One region of the Polaromonas sp. UC242_47 genome, then DNA from elsewhere that is predicted to be linked to it. Evidence: riboswitches for the same ligand, from Rfam matches in the RefSeq annotation. Region 1 holds a riboswitch; each other region holds the start of a gene.
What was found. A riboswitch is a leader RNA that binds a small molecule or an ion and turns the genes downstream of it on or off. The one in region 1 is predicted to bind thiamine pyrophosphate.

Region 1 (4,713 bases):
CGACACCGGTGGCCTGATCGGCGTGCCCATCACCATCAAGGGCAACTCGATTCCCGTGGGCCGCGTCTACAAGGCCGACATGAAGGCGCAGAAGATGGTGGCCGCCTCCGACTGGATCGCGCTCTGAGATGAAGCACCCCCTGCGTCGCTTCGCGCCTTCCCCCTCTCCTGCGGGAGGGGGACGCACCCAGTGGCCCGGCAAAGCCGGTTCCACGGATGCCCTGGCAGGGCAGTGCGCCCGTTGCCTACATGGCGGGTTGTTTGATGCGCGCTGAACTCCTTGATTTGCCAACGACCATGACAGACAAAGGCACGGACCACGTCCTCGAAGTCAACAACATCGAGGTCATCTACAACAAGGTGGTGCAGGCCTTGCGCGGCCTGTCGCTGGCCGTGCCGCGCGGCCAGATCGTGGCCTTGCTGGGCAGCAATGGCGCCGGCAAGTCCACCACCCTGAAAGCGATCTCCGGCCTGCTGGCGCTGGAGGATGGTGAACTGGAGAGTGGCAGTGTCTTGTTCAACGGGCAGTCCACGGCGCGCCTGCAACCCCAGCAACTGGTGCGCCAGGGCCTGTCGCATGTGATGGAAGGGCGGCGCGTGTTCGAAGACCTCACGGTCGAAGAAAACCTGGTGGCCGCCACCTATGCGCTCACCGGCCGGCCGGAGGCCAAACCCGACTTCGACCTGGTCTACAGCTACTTCCCGCGCCTGCACGAGCGGCGCAAAGGCCTGGCCGGCTACCTGTCGGGTGGCGAGCAGCAGATGCTGGCCATAGGCCGGGCGCTGATCGCCCAGCCGCAACTGATCCTGCTCGACGAACCCTCACTGGGTCTGAGTCCCAAGCTGGTCGAGGACATCTTCGGCATCATCGCGCGTATCAATGCCGAGCGCGGTGTGTCCATGTTGCTGGTCGAACAAAACGCCACCGTGGCGCTGGCCGTGGCGCACAGCGGCTACATCATGGAAAACGGAAAAATCGTCATCGACGGCACGGCCGAACGCCTGGCGAGTGACCCCGATGTGCGCGAGTTTTACCTCGGCATGGGGGGAGGCGGTGAGACCCGCAGCTTCAAAAATATCAAACACTACAAGCGCAGAAAAAGGTGGCTCTCATGAAGCTCCCTGAACTGACCCTGCCGCAAATGCTGCGCGAGCGCGCTCGAACCATGCCCGAGCGCATCGCCATCCGGCAAAAAGACTTTGGCATCTGGAAGCCTTTCACCTGGTCCTCCTATTACCGGCGCGCCAGCCACTTCGGCCTGGGCCTGCGTGGCCTGGGCCTGTCCGAGGGCGGCCATGTGGGTGTGTTGTCCGAGAACCGCATTGAATGGGTGCTGGCGCAAATGGGCGCGGGCCTGATAGGTGCGGTGGCGGTGGGCGTCTACCCCACCAGCCCGTCGCCCGAGGTGGCTTATGTGGTCGCCCACGCCGACATTGAAATCATGGTCTGCGAAGACCAGGAGCAGACCGACAAGGTGCTCGAAGCTCGTGACCAGTTGCCGCGCCTGCGCAAGATTGTGGTCATGGAAACCAAGGGCTTGCGCAGCTTTGCACCCGAGCTGCGTGGCCTGATCGTGAGCTTTGACGAGGTCGAAAAAGCCGGCGCTGCGGTCGGCCAAACTACGCAAATCGACGCCGCCATGGCGCGCCAGAAGCTGGACGACATCGGCCTGATGATTTACACCTCGGGCTCCACGGGCAAACCCAAGGGGGCGATGATTTCCTACCGCAATATCCGCGGCGTGGTGCCCGGCATCATCGAGCGCCTGGGCATCACGGACCGGACCACGCACCTGTCCTACCTGCCGCTGTGCCATGTGGCCGAACAGATGTTGACCAGCTTTGTGCCCGTGTACACCGGTGCGCAGGTTCATTTTGGTGAATCCATACGCACGGTGCAGGAAGATCTGCGGGAGATTGCCCCGACCTTGTTCCTGGGCGTGCCGCGTATCTGGGAAAAATTACACGCCAGCATCAGCATCAAGCTGCAGGAAACCGGCGGCCTGCGCCGCAAACTGTTCGACAGGGCTTATGCCGCCTGCCAGCCTCTGGCCGAGAAGCCGCGCAGCGCCTGGAGTCTGGCCGACAGGTTGACCTTCGGTGCCAGCTACTGGGCGATATTTCGCGCGCTGCAAAACTTCATAGGCCTGCGCAAGGTGCAAATTGCCCTGACCGGTGCCGCGCCGATTCCGCCCGACGTGGTGCGCTTTTTTCGCGTGCTGGGTGTACCGCTGATCGAGGTTTACGGCCTGACCGAATCCACCGGCATGGTCCTGGGCCACGACCCGCGTGATGTGCTGATCGGTACCGTGGGCATACCTATCTTGGGCGTGGAGCACCGGCTTGCCGAGACCGGCGAGTTGCTGTTGCGCGGCGACATGGTGTTTGCCGGTTATTACAAAAATCCCGAGGCCACGGCCGACAGCATTCGCAAGGGCTGGCTGCACACCGGCGACGTGGTGCGCGAGGAGCGCGGCCAGCTCAAGATTGTGGACCGCCTGAAAGACATCATGATCACCGCCGGCGGCAAAAACCTCACGCCGTCCGAAATCGAAAACACCATGAAGGGCAGCCCTTACATCAAGGAGTGTGTGATCGTGGCCGAAGGCCGCAAGTTTGTAGCCGCGCTGGTGATGATCGATTACGAGACCGTGGGGAAATGGGCCGAGGCGCAGCGTATCGCCTTCACCCACTTTCGCTCGCTGGTTGAGTTGCCGCAAGTGCGGCAGCTGATTGACACCGCGATTGGCGAGGGCAACCAGCGCCTGGCCCAGGTGTCGCAAATCCGCAAGTTCCATTTGCTGACCAAGGAACTGGACCACGACGATGGCGAAGTGACCGCCACCATGAAGGTACGGCGCTCCAGCATCTACAAAACCTACGCGGCCGAGATCGAGGCGCTGTACCACTAGGGTTCTCGGTCAGGCGTGTTTGCGGCTACTTTTTACAATCGTTTTAAGCCTCTAGCCCTTATTCGGTGGGCGCAAGCAGCTATCAATAGAGTAGCGATGCATGCCACGCGGTCATCCGCTGCCCGCATTCCGCTAGAATTTGAACTGCTCCGGGGTGCAGCCTTGCTGGTGACAGCAAGGGTGGCTGAGATGGTCAGAACCAAACCCGCGAACTTGAATCGGTTCATACCGACGTAAGGAGAGCTGCCAGACACCCCCAGTGGGCGTGGCACATCTTTCGGAGCACTTGTTTTTCAACAGGCAACCGAAAGTGTGACGAATGGCTTCTTCTCCTTTGATCGCTGAGCTGCAGGCCTACATCGCCGCCGACCACCCGTCCGAGGACGTATTTGACCGGCAGGCCCTCGCGCTGTTCGCCCACCAATACCAGAACAACCTGCCTTTCCAGCGTTTTTGCCAGCAACGCGGCAAAACCGTGCGCACCGTGAAAAGCTGGCGCGACATTCCGGCGGTGCCCATCAGCGCGTTCAAGGCGCTGACCCTGAGCTGTGTGCCGCCGGAGCAGGCCGAGCGCACCTTCATGACCAGCGGCACCACGCAGGCCGAGGTCAAGGGCAAACACCACCACCCGACACTGGCGGTGTATGACGCGTCGATGATCCGCAACTTCCGCCAGCGCTTCATGGGGAGGTGCGAGAAACTTCGCATGGGCATTCTGTTTCCGGACGAAAGCCTGTTGCCGAATTCATCGCTGGCCCACTACCTGGCGCTGGCGCTGCGGGAGTTTGGCGCGGACGGCAGCCACTACCTGCTGACGCAGCAGGGGCTGGACTTTACGCGCGTGATCACCGAGCTGGAACACGCGCAGCAGAGCGGCGAGCCTTATGCGCTGCTGGGGGCGAGTTACAGCTTTGTGCACCTGCTGGATGAGTTGCAACGCCTGGGCAAAACCTTTGTGTTGCCGCCGGGCAGTCGCGTGCTGGACACCGGCGGCTTCAAGGGCCAGTCGCGCGAGTTGTCCCTGGCGGATTTTTATGCGCAGATCTCTGGCGTGCTGGGCATCGATGCCAGCCAGTGCATCAATATGTACGGCATGACCGAGTTGAGCACGCAGTTTTACGATGCGGGCAACGCCATGTTGCCGTCCGTCAAATCGGGGCCACACTGGATTCGCACCCGCGTGGTTGAACCCTTGAGCGGCGAGGAGTTGCCCCGCGGCGAGCAGGGCATTCTGGCGCACTGCGACCTGGCCAATTTCAACTCCGTCACCACCATCCTGACCGAGGACGTGGGTGTGGCGGTGGACGGCGGCTTTTTGCTGCTGGGGCGTGCCGAGGGCAGCGCGGCCAAGGGCTGCTCGCTGGCGGTGCAGGAATTTTTGCAGGCGGCCGCGGCATGACCTTGCTGCGCGAAACCGCCGGTTATCTGCCTGGCCTCACGGCCGCGGACGTGGCATGGCAGACGCTGACCTTCGAGGGCCAACACGACACGCTGGAGGTCGCGGTTCCCGTGCTGACGGAAGACCAGACGGTGGCCCTGATGGCGCGGGTACGCAGCGCCAGCCGTGCGTATTTGAAGTCGCTGACGGTGGCGCAAATCGTGGACATCATCGACCGCGCCATCGCGCGTTGGCTGGACCCGCAAGACCCCTGGCGGCAAAAGGCCAACACCCTGCTGCCGCTGGTCACAGGTTACGACGCCGACATGGTGCGCCTCGGCCTCACGGCTTATCTCAAAACATTCCGCAAGCCGCAGCTCCAGCGTTTTCTGGCCGAAGATTTCGGCAACCCGCAAGTGCTGG
Region 2 (4,713 bases), 3.0 Mb from region 1:
GGTTCAGGTCGCGCTCCGGTGCCACGTACGTCAAAGACACAGTCGAAGCGATGTAGGCCTTGCGGCGTGTGGATTTCGCCGGCCTGCAGCCGGTTCACCGTCACGCCCCAATGCCAGCGTGCGCCTGCGGTTGTGGCCGCGTGGGCCAGGGCGGCCATCGCCTGCACGGTGTGGATTTGTCCTTCGTGCGGCAACAACCAGGCGTGGGCCGCGCCGTGTAACGCGGGTTCGAGTTCGCGCAGCGCCGCGGCGTCCAGCGCCTGCGGCGTATGACCAGCCGGCGCCTTGTGCTGCAGCAAGTCCACCACGCGGCGGGCCGCGCCTTCATCGCCGCGGTGGGCGACCAGCAGGCTGCCACGCTGATGCAACTCGACCGGCTGGCCCAGGGCCGCCACGATACCCGGCCACAAGGCCAGCGAGCGCAAGCCCAGTGCAAACACATGGGCGTCGGCCGACTCGAGCTCGGCCGTGGGGCTGAGCATGCCGGCGGCGGTCCAGCCGGCGGCGCGCGGTGCCGCACCCGGGCCAGCCGGGGGCGCCTGCGGTCCGGACGCGGGGTCGAAAACCTCGACCGAATGGCCGACCCTGGCCAGCTCGAAAGCCAGCAGCCGTCCGAGCAGGCCTGCGCCTGCGATGCCGATGTGCATGGTGATGTTTGCCCTTTTCATCGCGGGTTCAAAGTTTCTGGATGGGGATGTACATTTCGCTGCCGCCTTCGCGGAACTCGGCCGATTTTGCCTGCATTCCCTGCGCCAGTGCCGCGGCCTCTTCAATGCCCTGCTGCGCCGCAAATTCGCGCACTTCCTGGCTGATTTTCATCGAGCAGAATTTGGGCCCGCACATGGAGCAAAAATGCGCGACCTTGCTGACTTCCTTGGGCAAGGTTTCATCGTGAAACTCGCGCGCGGTGTCCGGGTCCAGCGACAGGTTGAACTGGTCGTGCCAGCGAAACTCGAAACGCGCCTTGGACAAGGCTTCGTCACGCGCCCGCGAGGCCGGGTGCCCCTTGGCCACGTCGGCCGCGTGCGCCGCGATCTTGTAGGCAATGATGCCTTGCTTGACATCGTTGCGGTCCGGCAGGCCCAGGTGTTCCTTGGGTGTGACGTAACACAACATGGCGGTGCCGAACCAGCCTATCATCGCCGCGCCAATCGCGCTGGAGATGTGGTCATAGCCCGGCGCAATGTCGATGGTCAGCGGGCCCAGCGTGTAAAAAGGCGCTTCGTGGCAATGTTTGAGCTGCTCATCCATGTTGGCCTGGATCATGTGCATGGGCACATGGCCTGGGCCTTCGATCATGGTCTGCACGTCGTGTTTCCAGGCGATTTGGGTCAACTCGCCCAGGGTGCGCAACTCGGCAAACTGGGCTTCGTCGTTGGCGTCAGCGCCCGAACCGGGGCGCAGACCGTCACCCAGCGAAAAGCTCACGTCGTAGGCTTTCATGATCTCGCAAATCTCTTCGAAGTGCGTGTACAGAAAGTTTTCCTTGTGGTGGGAAATACACCACTTGGCCAGGATGGAGCCGCCACGCGAAACAATGCCGGTGCGGCGTTTGGCCGTCATGGGGATAAAGGGCAAACGTACGCCGGCGTGGATGGTGAAATAGTCCACACCTTGTTCGGCCTGTTCGATCAAGGTGTCGCGGTAAATCTCCCACGTGAGGTCTTCGGCGATGCCACCGACCTTTTCCAGCGCCTGGTAAATCGGCACCGTGCCTATGGGCACCGGCGAGTTACGGATGATCCAGTCGCGTGTGGTGTGAATGTTTTTGCCGGTCGACAAATCCATCACGTTGTCAGCGCCCCAGCGAATCGCCCAGACCAGCTTTTCCACTTCCTCTTCTATGCTGGAGGTCACCGCCGAGTTACCGATGTTGGCATTGATCTTCACCAGGAAGTTGCGGCCAATGATCATGGGCTCGACTTCGGGGTGGTTGATATTGGCCGGGATGATGGCGCGGCCGCGCGCGACTTCATCACGCACAAACTCGGGCGTCACAAACGCGGGCAGCTGCGCGCCCATGGGATTGCCGCGTACGCGGCTAGCCCGTTCGGCGTCATCCAGGTACTCGGCCATCCACTCGCGTTGGGTGTTTTCACGCAGCGCGATGTATTCCATCTCGGGGGTGATGATGCCGCGGCGCGCGTAATGCATCTGGCTGACGTTGGCGCCGGCCTTGGCACGGCGTGGTGTGCGTTGCAAACCGGCCGCCTGGGCACGCAGGGCGGCGATGCGCTGAGCTTCCGGATCCGCGGGATCGGTGCGGTCTTCCCGACGCGTGCCATCGTCAACGGCCTGGGCTGTGCGGCCGGTGTAAATTTCCGTGTCGCCGCGTGCGGCAATCCAGGGTGCGCGCAAGGCCTGGAGCCCGCGGCGCACGTCGATGTCGGCGGCTGGATCGGTGTAGGGCCCGGAGGTGTCGTAAAGCGTGGCGGATTCGCCGTTGCTCAGGCTGACTTCGCGCATGGGCACCCGCAGGTCGGGGTGGCGCTGGCCGGGCACGTAAATCTTGCGTGACGCGGGAAAAGGCTCACGTGTCAGGGACAGCAACTGGGCGAATTGATCAGGCGTGTTCATCGGGGCATCCTTGTGGTGTGTTGAAACACAAAATGCTCCGAAGGTGTGGCCAAAACCAGCCGGGTGGTTTTGATCGTTGACGGGCAAGCGGAGGTCCGCTTGCTGTCAGCTCTTCTTACGTCGGTACGAACCGATTCAAGTTCACGGGTTTGGCCTGGCCATCTCAGCGGCTCGACCACAATGGTCGGGCAGCACCCCGGAGCCATTGCATTCTAGTACAGGCGTTGTCGCTGCTTAAACCCCTTTTGTGACGTGCGGATAAGGTGCCAACCAGAATAGGGGCTGCGAAGCCGCTATGCTTGCCGCCAAGATTTCCTTCCCACCATGAACCCATGAATGCCTTGTTTGATTTTTCCACCGCCAGTGTGGCTGTCCTTGCACTGGCCGATGTTGAGCGTGCGCTGACCGAAGACATCGGGGCCGGCGACCTGACCGCCGGTCTGATTGATCCCGCGCGGCGCAGCCACGCCCGTGTGCTGGCGCGCGAAGCCGCGGTGATTTGCGGCCTGCCCTGGGTGGAGGCGACGCTGCAGCGGCTGGACCCGCAGGCCGAACTGGTCTGGCATGTGCGCGATGGCCAGCGCTGCGAGGCCAACCAGGTCATCCTGGAGATCAAAGGTTTGTCCCGCGCACTGCTGAGTGCCGAGCGGACCCTGCTCAATTTTTTACAATTGCTGAGCGCGGTGGCGACACAAACCGCGGTGTACGTCCAGGCCGCGCACGCTGTGCCGGGTAACCGCGCCAGCATTGTGGACACCCGCAAAACCCTGCCGGGCCTGCGGCTGGCGCAGAAATACGCCGTGCGTTGCGGCGGTGGGGTTAATCACCGCATCGGCCTGTACGACGCCGTGCTGATCAAGGAAAATCACATTGCAGCGGCCGGCGGCATCCATGCCGTGTTGCAGCGCACCGCCGAGGTGGCGGGCCGCGCGACCTTTGTCGAGATCGAGGTGGAGACCCTGGCTCAGTTGCGGGAAGCCCTGGAGGCCGGCGCCCGCATGATTCTGCTGGACAACATGGACCTGGCCCAGTTGCGTGAGGCGGTGCAGATCACGGCCGGGCGGGCGATTCTGGAAGTTTCGGGCGGTGTGAGCCTGGACACCGTGGCCGGCATTGCCGCCACCGGGGTGGACCGCATCTCGATCGGGGCTTTGACCAAAGATATCAAGGCGATTGATTTTTCCATGCGTTTTGCGCAACTGTGAGCACCATGACACCCGTGATGAATGACGTATCCACCCCGGTTCAACCGCTGGTCCGCATCGACTACGAACAGCCGGCGTGCCCGACACGTCACGCCTGGGCGCGGGTGCCGGTGGAGCCGGCGCCCGATGAACGTGCGGCCCTGAAAGACCAGATCCGCCGCCTGCTGAAAGAACGCAACGCGGTCATGGTGTCGCACTATTACGTGCACCCGGACCTGCAGGACCTGGCCGAAGAAACCGGCGGCCTGGTCAGTGACTCGCTGGAAATGGCGCGTTTTGGCCGGGACCACGCGGCGCGCACGCTGGTGGTGTCGGGTGTGCGTTTCATGGGCGAAACCGCGAAAATTCTTTCGCCCGAAAAAACCGTGCTGATGCCCGACCTGGAGGCGACCTGCTCGCTGGACCTGGGCTGCCCGGTGGACGCGTTCAGCGCATTTTGTGATGCGCATCCGGACCGCACCGTGGTGGTGTATGCCAACACCAGCGCCGCCGTGAAGGCGCGCGCCGACTGGCTGGTGACGTCGAGCTGCGCGCTGGACATTGTGCGGGCGCTGAAAGAGCAGGGCCAGAAAATTCTCTGGGCGCCCGACAAACACCTGGGCAGCTACATCCAGCGCGAAACCGGCGCCGACATGTTGATGTGGAACGGCAGCTGCATCGTGCACGACGAGTTCAAGGCCTTTGAACTGGAGGTGCTCAAAAAAGAACACCCGAAGGCCAGGGTGCTGGTCCACCCCGAATCACCGGCCGATGTGATTGCGCTGGCCGATGCCGTGGGGTCGACCTCGGCCATCCTGAAGGCGGCCCACGACATGGACGCGCAGGAATTCATCGTCGCGACCGACAGCGGCATGATGCACAAACTGCGCAAACTGAACCCCGGAAAAACTTTCATCGAAGCCCCGACGGCCGGCGAAAGTGCCACCTGCAA
Region 3 (4,713 bases), 1.9 Mb from region 1:
CCGGCCGTGCCGGCCAACAACGTGAAGGAACTGATCGCCTACGCCAAGGCCCATCCCGGCAAACTCAATTACGCCTCCAACGGCAACGGCACCTCCAGCCACCTGGCCGCCGAAATGCTGAAATCCGCGGCTGGCGTGGACATCGTCCACGTGCCCTACAAGGGCGGCGGCCCCGCCATGCAGGACTTGATTGGCGGCCAGGTCAACATGTTGTTTGACCAGATGCCAGCCGTGTTGCCGCAGGTCCAGGGTGGACGCGTGCGCGCTTTGGGCGTCTCCAGCCTCAAGCGTTCAGCCGCTGCGCAGGACATCCCCGCCGTCTCCGAAAGTGTGCCGGGCTTTGACATGACGGTCTGGTTTGGTTTTCTGGCGCCCAAGGGAACACCGACAGACATCGTCGCCCGCCTCAACGCAGAAATGAACCGCGCGCTCAAGGACCCGGCCTTCCAGACGCAACTTGCGGGCATGGGCGTCACCCCCATGCCGAGTTCTTCCGCTGAATTCGGTTCGTTCATCCGCCGCGAAATAAGCCACTGGGCCAAAGTCGTCAAGGATTCCGGCGCCAAGCTCGATTGACACGGCTCACCAACCTCTTGTTCAGGAGACCCACGATGACGCTTTCTTCCTTCTCTCGTTTGTTAGGTGTGACACTGGCCTGCGCGGCCAGCCTGATGGTGCCCGCAGTGGCGCAAACCGATTTTCCGAGCAAGGGAATGCGAGTGATCGTGCCCTTCCCGCCAGGCGGCGCTTCCGACACGCTGGGCCGCATGGTGGCGCAACACCTGGCCACGGCCTGGGGCCAGCCCGCCATCGTGGAGAACCGGCCCGGTGCAGGCGGCAACATAGGCGCCGAAGCCGGCGCCAAGGCACCTGCCGATGGCTACACGCTGACCCTGGCCGCGGCCGGTTTCATGGCGGTGAACCCGTCGCTTTATCCCAAGCTCAATTACGACTCGGCCACCGACTTCCAGCCGGTGGCACTGTTGGTCAAGGCGCCCTTGCTGCTGGTTGTCCATCCCAAGGTCCCGGCGCAGAACGCCCGCGAATTCATTGACTTGGCCAAACGTTCGCCTGGCCGCATCACCATAGGCAACGGCGGCACCGGCACGGCCCAGCATCTGGGCGGTGTGAGTTTTGGCCTGGCGGCCGGGGTGGACGTGGGTCACATTCCGTACAAGGGTAGCGCGCCCGCCACCACCGACCTGCTGGGCGGTGTGGTTGATGCGCAGTTCGACAACCTGGTCACGCTGGTGCCTTTTGTGAAAAGCGGCAAGCTGCGCGCCCTCGGCGTCTCGTCGACACAACGTGTGGCGGCCCTGCCGGAAGTGCCCACCCTGGCGGAGGCCGGACTGCCCGGTTTTGAGGACGGCACCTGGTATGGCATCGTCGCGCCACGCAACACGCCCAAAGCCGTCGTCGACAAGCTCAATGCCGAACTGCTGCGTATGCTTTCCCAGCCGGACATCAAGGAGAAACTCCTGTCCATGGGGCTTCAGCCTGCGGGCAACAGCCCCGCGGAGTTTGGTGCTCTGATCCGTTCGGAAATTGGCAAGTACCGCACCATTGTCAAAACCGCCAACGTCAAGATCGACTAAAAAGCAACAACTGACCGTTCCCGGGGTAGGCCAATGAGCGGCCTGTTCCTATAATCCGCCTCGTGCCTGTCAAGGCACATTCGCTAGGGGTGTTGTGCTGTTTTGAAAAAAGCGACACGACTGAGAAAGTCCCTTTGAACCTGATTGAGGTAATCCTCGCGCAGGGAAGCATGTTTCAGGCGCCCGACCCTGGGCTTCCAACAAGCCGACCTGCCATTAACGATTGGAATGTTGATGGCTACGACTCCCGCTAATTCCGCCTCTTACGGCAACACCAACACGGCGCTCACACCGCAAGCCGCCAGCGACCGCTCGTTTGGCTTTCGCGACCACGCCGCACTCTGGCTCAGCCTGGGCGTCGGCCTGCTGGTCATGCAAATTGGCGCTTACCTGGTGCCAGCACTGGGTGCCCAACAGGCGGCCATGGTCATTGTTGTCGGCTCCGTCCTGGGCGCCGGGCTGCTGGCCTGGACGGCGAAGATAGGCTGCGACAGCGGCCTGTCCAGCGCCGGCCTGATGCACGCCACCTACGGCAGCAGCTTTGCGCGCCTGCCGGTCTTGCTCAACATCGTGCAGCTCGTCGGCTGGACGACTTTTGAGCTGGTCGTGATGCGCGACGGCACCCTGGCCATTGCGCGCCAGTCCGGCAGCTTCACCAGCGCCATCTGGCCGCTGCTCGCGACCTTGCTGTGGGGTGGCGTGCTGATCGCCCTGCTGTCGGGCTCCATGGTCAAGCTGGTGCGCAAATTCATAGGCCGTTACGGTTTGCCGCTGGTGATCGCCTCGCTGCTCTGGCTCACCTGGCAGTTTTTCGTCAAAGCCAATGCGCAAGGCCTGGCCACCCTGTGGAACCGCCCCGGCGCAGGCGGCATGAGCACGCTGGCCGCGCTGGACCTGGTGATTGCCATGCCGGTCTCGTGGCTGCCGCTGGTGGCCGACTTTGCGCGTCACGGGCGTGATGGCAAAAGCGCGCTGCGCGGCACCTGGCTGGGTTACGCCGTGGCCAATATCTGGTGTTACGCACTCGGTGTGCTGGTCGCCATCACCACGCCCAGCACTGACCTTGTGGCCGCACTGCTGCTCGCGCAAGGCGGCCTGATTGCGCTGGGCCTGATCCTGATTGACGAGGTGGACAACGCCTACGGTGACCTGTACTCAGGCTCGGTCGCAGGCCACAGCCTGAAACCCCGCTGGAGTGTGCGCCGTTGGGGCATCACCATGGCGATAGTCTGCACCGCCTTGGCCATGGTTTTGCCCATGCACAGCCTGGAGCCGTTTTTGCTGATGCTCAGCTCGGTCTTTATCCCGCTGTACGGCGTGATCCTGGCACGGCTGGCCGGTCGTTCAGATGTGCCCTCACTGGTCACGGAACGGCAGGTGAACTACAGCGCGGTACTGATCTGGTTCACAGGCATCGTCTGTTACCACGCCTGCGCGCAACTCGCGCCCAGCTGGGGCGCCGCCCTGCCGACGCTGCTTATGACATTTGTGCTGGCGCGATTGACCAGCGACACACCCGCCAGAGTCAGCGCGACGGCCTGAGCAAGCGTCTAAGCGTCCAGCGGAATAAGCCGCATAGCCTGCGGCGCGTGGCTGTGGTTTAACGGCCCGCTGCCCGCGCCGGTACGCACGGCGGCCCCGGCCTCAAGCGCGCCACGCACATAGACCCGCGCGGCCTCCACGGCCTCGGTCAAGGACAGGCCCAAAGCCAGATGGGCCGCAATCGCAGAAGACAGCGTGCAACCTGTGCCATGGGTGTTGGCACTGTGAATACGCGGCGCGCGCATCCAGTGCGGCGCACCGCCCTGCGTGATCAGCAAATCACTAACAACATCACCCGGCAAATGCCCGCCCTTGAGCAAGACCGCGCGTGCACCTTGGGCCAGCAGTTCGCGTGCCGCGGTTTCCATCGCCTGTTCGCTATCCAGCGGCCGACCCACCAACAAGGCCGCTTCGTCCAGATTGGGCGTGACCAAGGCCGCACGGCCAAACAACTCGCGCACCAAGGCAGCAATCGCCGGATTGTCGATCAGCACGGCACCGCTGGTAGCCACCATCACCGGGTCCAGCACTACAAGTTTCAGCGCATGCCGATCAATCGCTTCGGCCACGGCGTGCACGATGTCAGGTGAATGCAACATGCCGATCTTGACGGCATCGACACCGATGTCTTCAACGACAGCATCTATCTGGTCCAGCAGCATTTGCGGCGGCACACCATGGATGGCGCGCACACCCAAGGTGTTCTGCGCCGTCAGCGCCGTGATCGCCGTCATGCCATAGCAGCCCAGCGCAGAAAAAGTCTTGAGGTCCGCCTGTATGCCTGCGCCGCCGCCGCTGTCGGAGCCGGCAATGCTCAGAACACGGGGGTATTTAAATTCAAAAGCCTGGTTTGTCATGGTGCCAATGCTAGCGGCAATACCGACGTCGCCAATGAAAAAAGCACCTGATGCTTGCGCATCAGGTGCTTGAATTCTTGGCTCCTCAACCTGGGCTCGAACCAGGGACCTACGGATTAACAGTCCGGCGCTCTACCAACTGAGCTATTGAGGAATACAGCCTTAGATTATAGCCATAAATTTTGGCTCTTCTTCGTTGGCCTTCATCTTCTGTTCACAAAAAGTGAAGCGGATGAATCGCTGTGTGAGGTAGTACCATTTGCAGCGAGTGCGAATTCTCGCATAGCCTGACGGCCAAAATCATCCTCGCACTGGCCGCAGGCATTTTATTTTTCACATTCTTTTTTATTGATGCGCAAGTCACCCCGTCCCCTGCCCTGGCTTGCTGCCGATGAAGCCTTTCCGCCAGTGGACAGCGCATGGGCCGAACATGACCCCGCACCGGGCTTGCTGGCGGCGGGCCGGACGCTGGATGTCACTAGCTTGCTGCAGGCCTATGCGCTTGGCATTTTTCCGTGGTTCAGCGCGGACCAGCCTATTTTGTGGTGGAGCCCGGACCCGCGCATGGTGCTGCGCACGCAGGATTTCAAACTCCACAGATCCTTGCGCAAAAGCCTGCTGCATTTTGCAAACACGTCCGGCCATGAGGTTCGTTTTGACACCGCGTTTGCCGATGTGATTCAGGCCTGCGCCAGTACGCCGCGTGCCGGCCAGCCGGG

Region 2: it holds a riboswitch for thiamine pyrophosphate, as region 1 does, so the genes downstream of both, thiC (phosphomethylpyrimidine synthase ThiC) here and ACHMXK_RS04195 (long-chain fatty acid--CoA ligase) in region 1, are expected to answer to the same signal.
Region 3: it holds a riboswitch for thiamine pyrophosphate, as region 1 does, so the genes downstream of both, ACHMXK_RS13245 (purine-cytosine permease family protein) here and ACHMXK_RS04195 (long-chain fatty acid--CoA ligase) in region 1, are expected to answer to the same signal.

The regions. Positions count from the first base shown of each region.
Region 1 is NZ_JBIOAO010000001.1:856,231-860,943, forward strand. Features, by position in the region: gene ACHMXK_RS04180 (ABC transporter substrate-binding protein) at 1-127, shown strand, start outside; gene ACHMXK_RS04185 (ABC transporter ATP-binding protein) at 298-1,116, shown strand; gene ACHMXK_RS04190 (AMP-dependent synthetase/ligase) at 1,113-2,912, shown strand; TPP riboswitch at 3,053-3,169, shown strand; gene ACHMXK_RS04195 (long-chain fatty acid--CoA ligase) at 3,232-4,311, shown strand; gene ACHMXK_RS04200 (acyl-CoA reductase) at 4,308-4,713, shown strand, end outside.
Region 2 is NZ_JBIOAO010000001.1:3,862,176-3,866,888, reverse strand. Features, by position in the region: gene thiO (glycine oxidase ThiO) at 1-647, opposite strand, end outside; gene thiC (phosphomethylpyrimidine synthase ThiC) at 676-2,577, opposite strand; TPP riboswitch at 2,673-2,786, opposite strand; gene nadC (carboxylating nicotinate-nucleotide diphosphorylase) at 2,910-3,782, shown strand; gene nadA (quinolinate synthase NadA) at 3,800-4,713, shown strand, end outside.
Region 3 is NZ_JBIOAO010000001.1:2,717,156-2,721,868, forward strand. Features, by position in the region: gene ACHMXK_RS13235 (Bug family tripartite tricarboxylate transporter substrate binding protein) at 1-576, shown strand, start outside; gene ACHMXK_RS13240 (Bug family tripartite tricarboxylate transporter substrate binding protein) at 612-1,595, shown strand; TPP riboswitch at 1,671-1,779, shown strand; gene ACHMXK_RS13245 (purine-cytosine permease family protein) at 1,830-3,137, shown strand; gene thiD (bifunctional hydroxymethylpyrimidine kinase/phosphomethylpyrimidine kinase) at 3,146-3,994, opposite strand; tRNA gene ACHMXK_RS13255 (tRNA-Asn) at 4,073-4,148, opposite strand; gene aat (leucyl/phenylalanyl-tRNA--protein transferase) at 4,346-4,713, shown strand, end outside.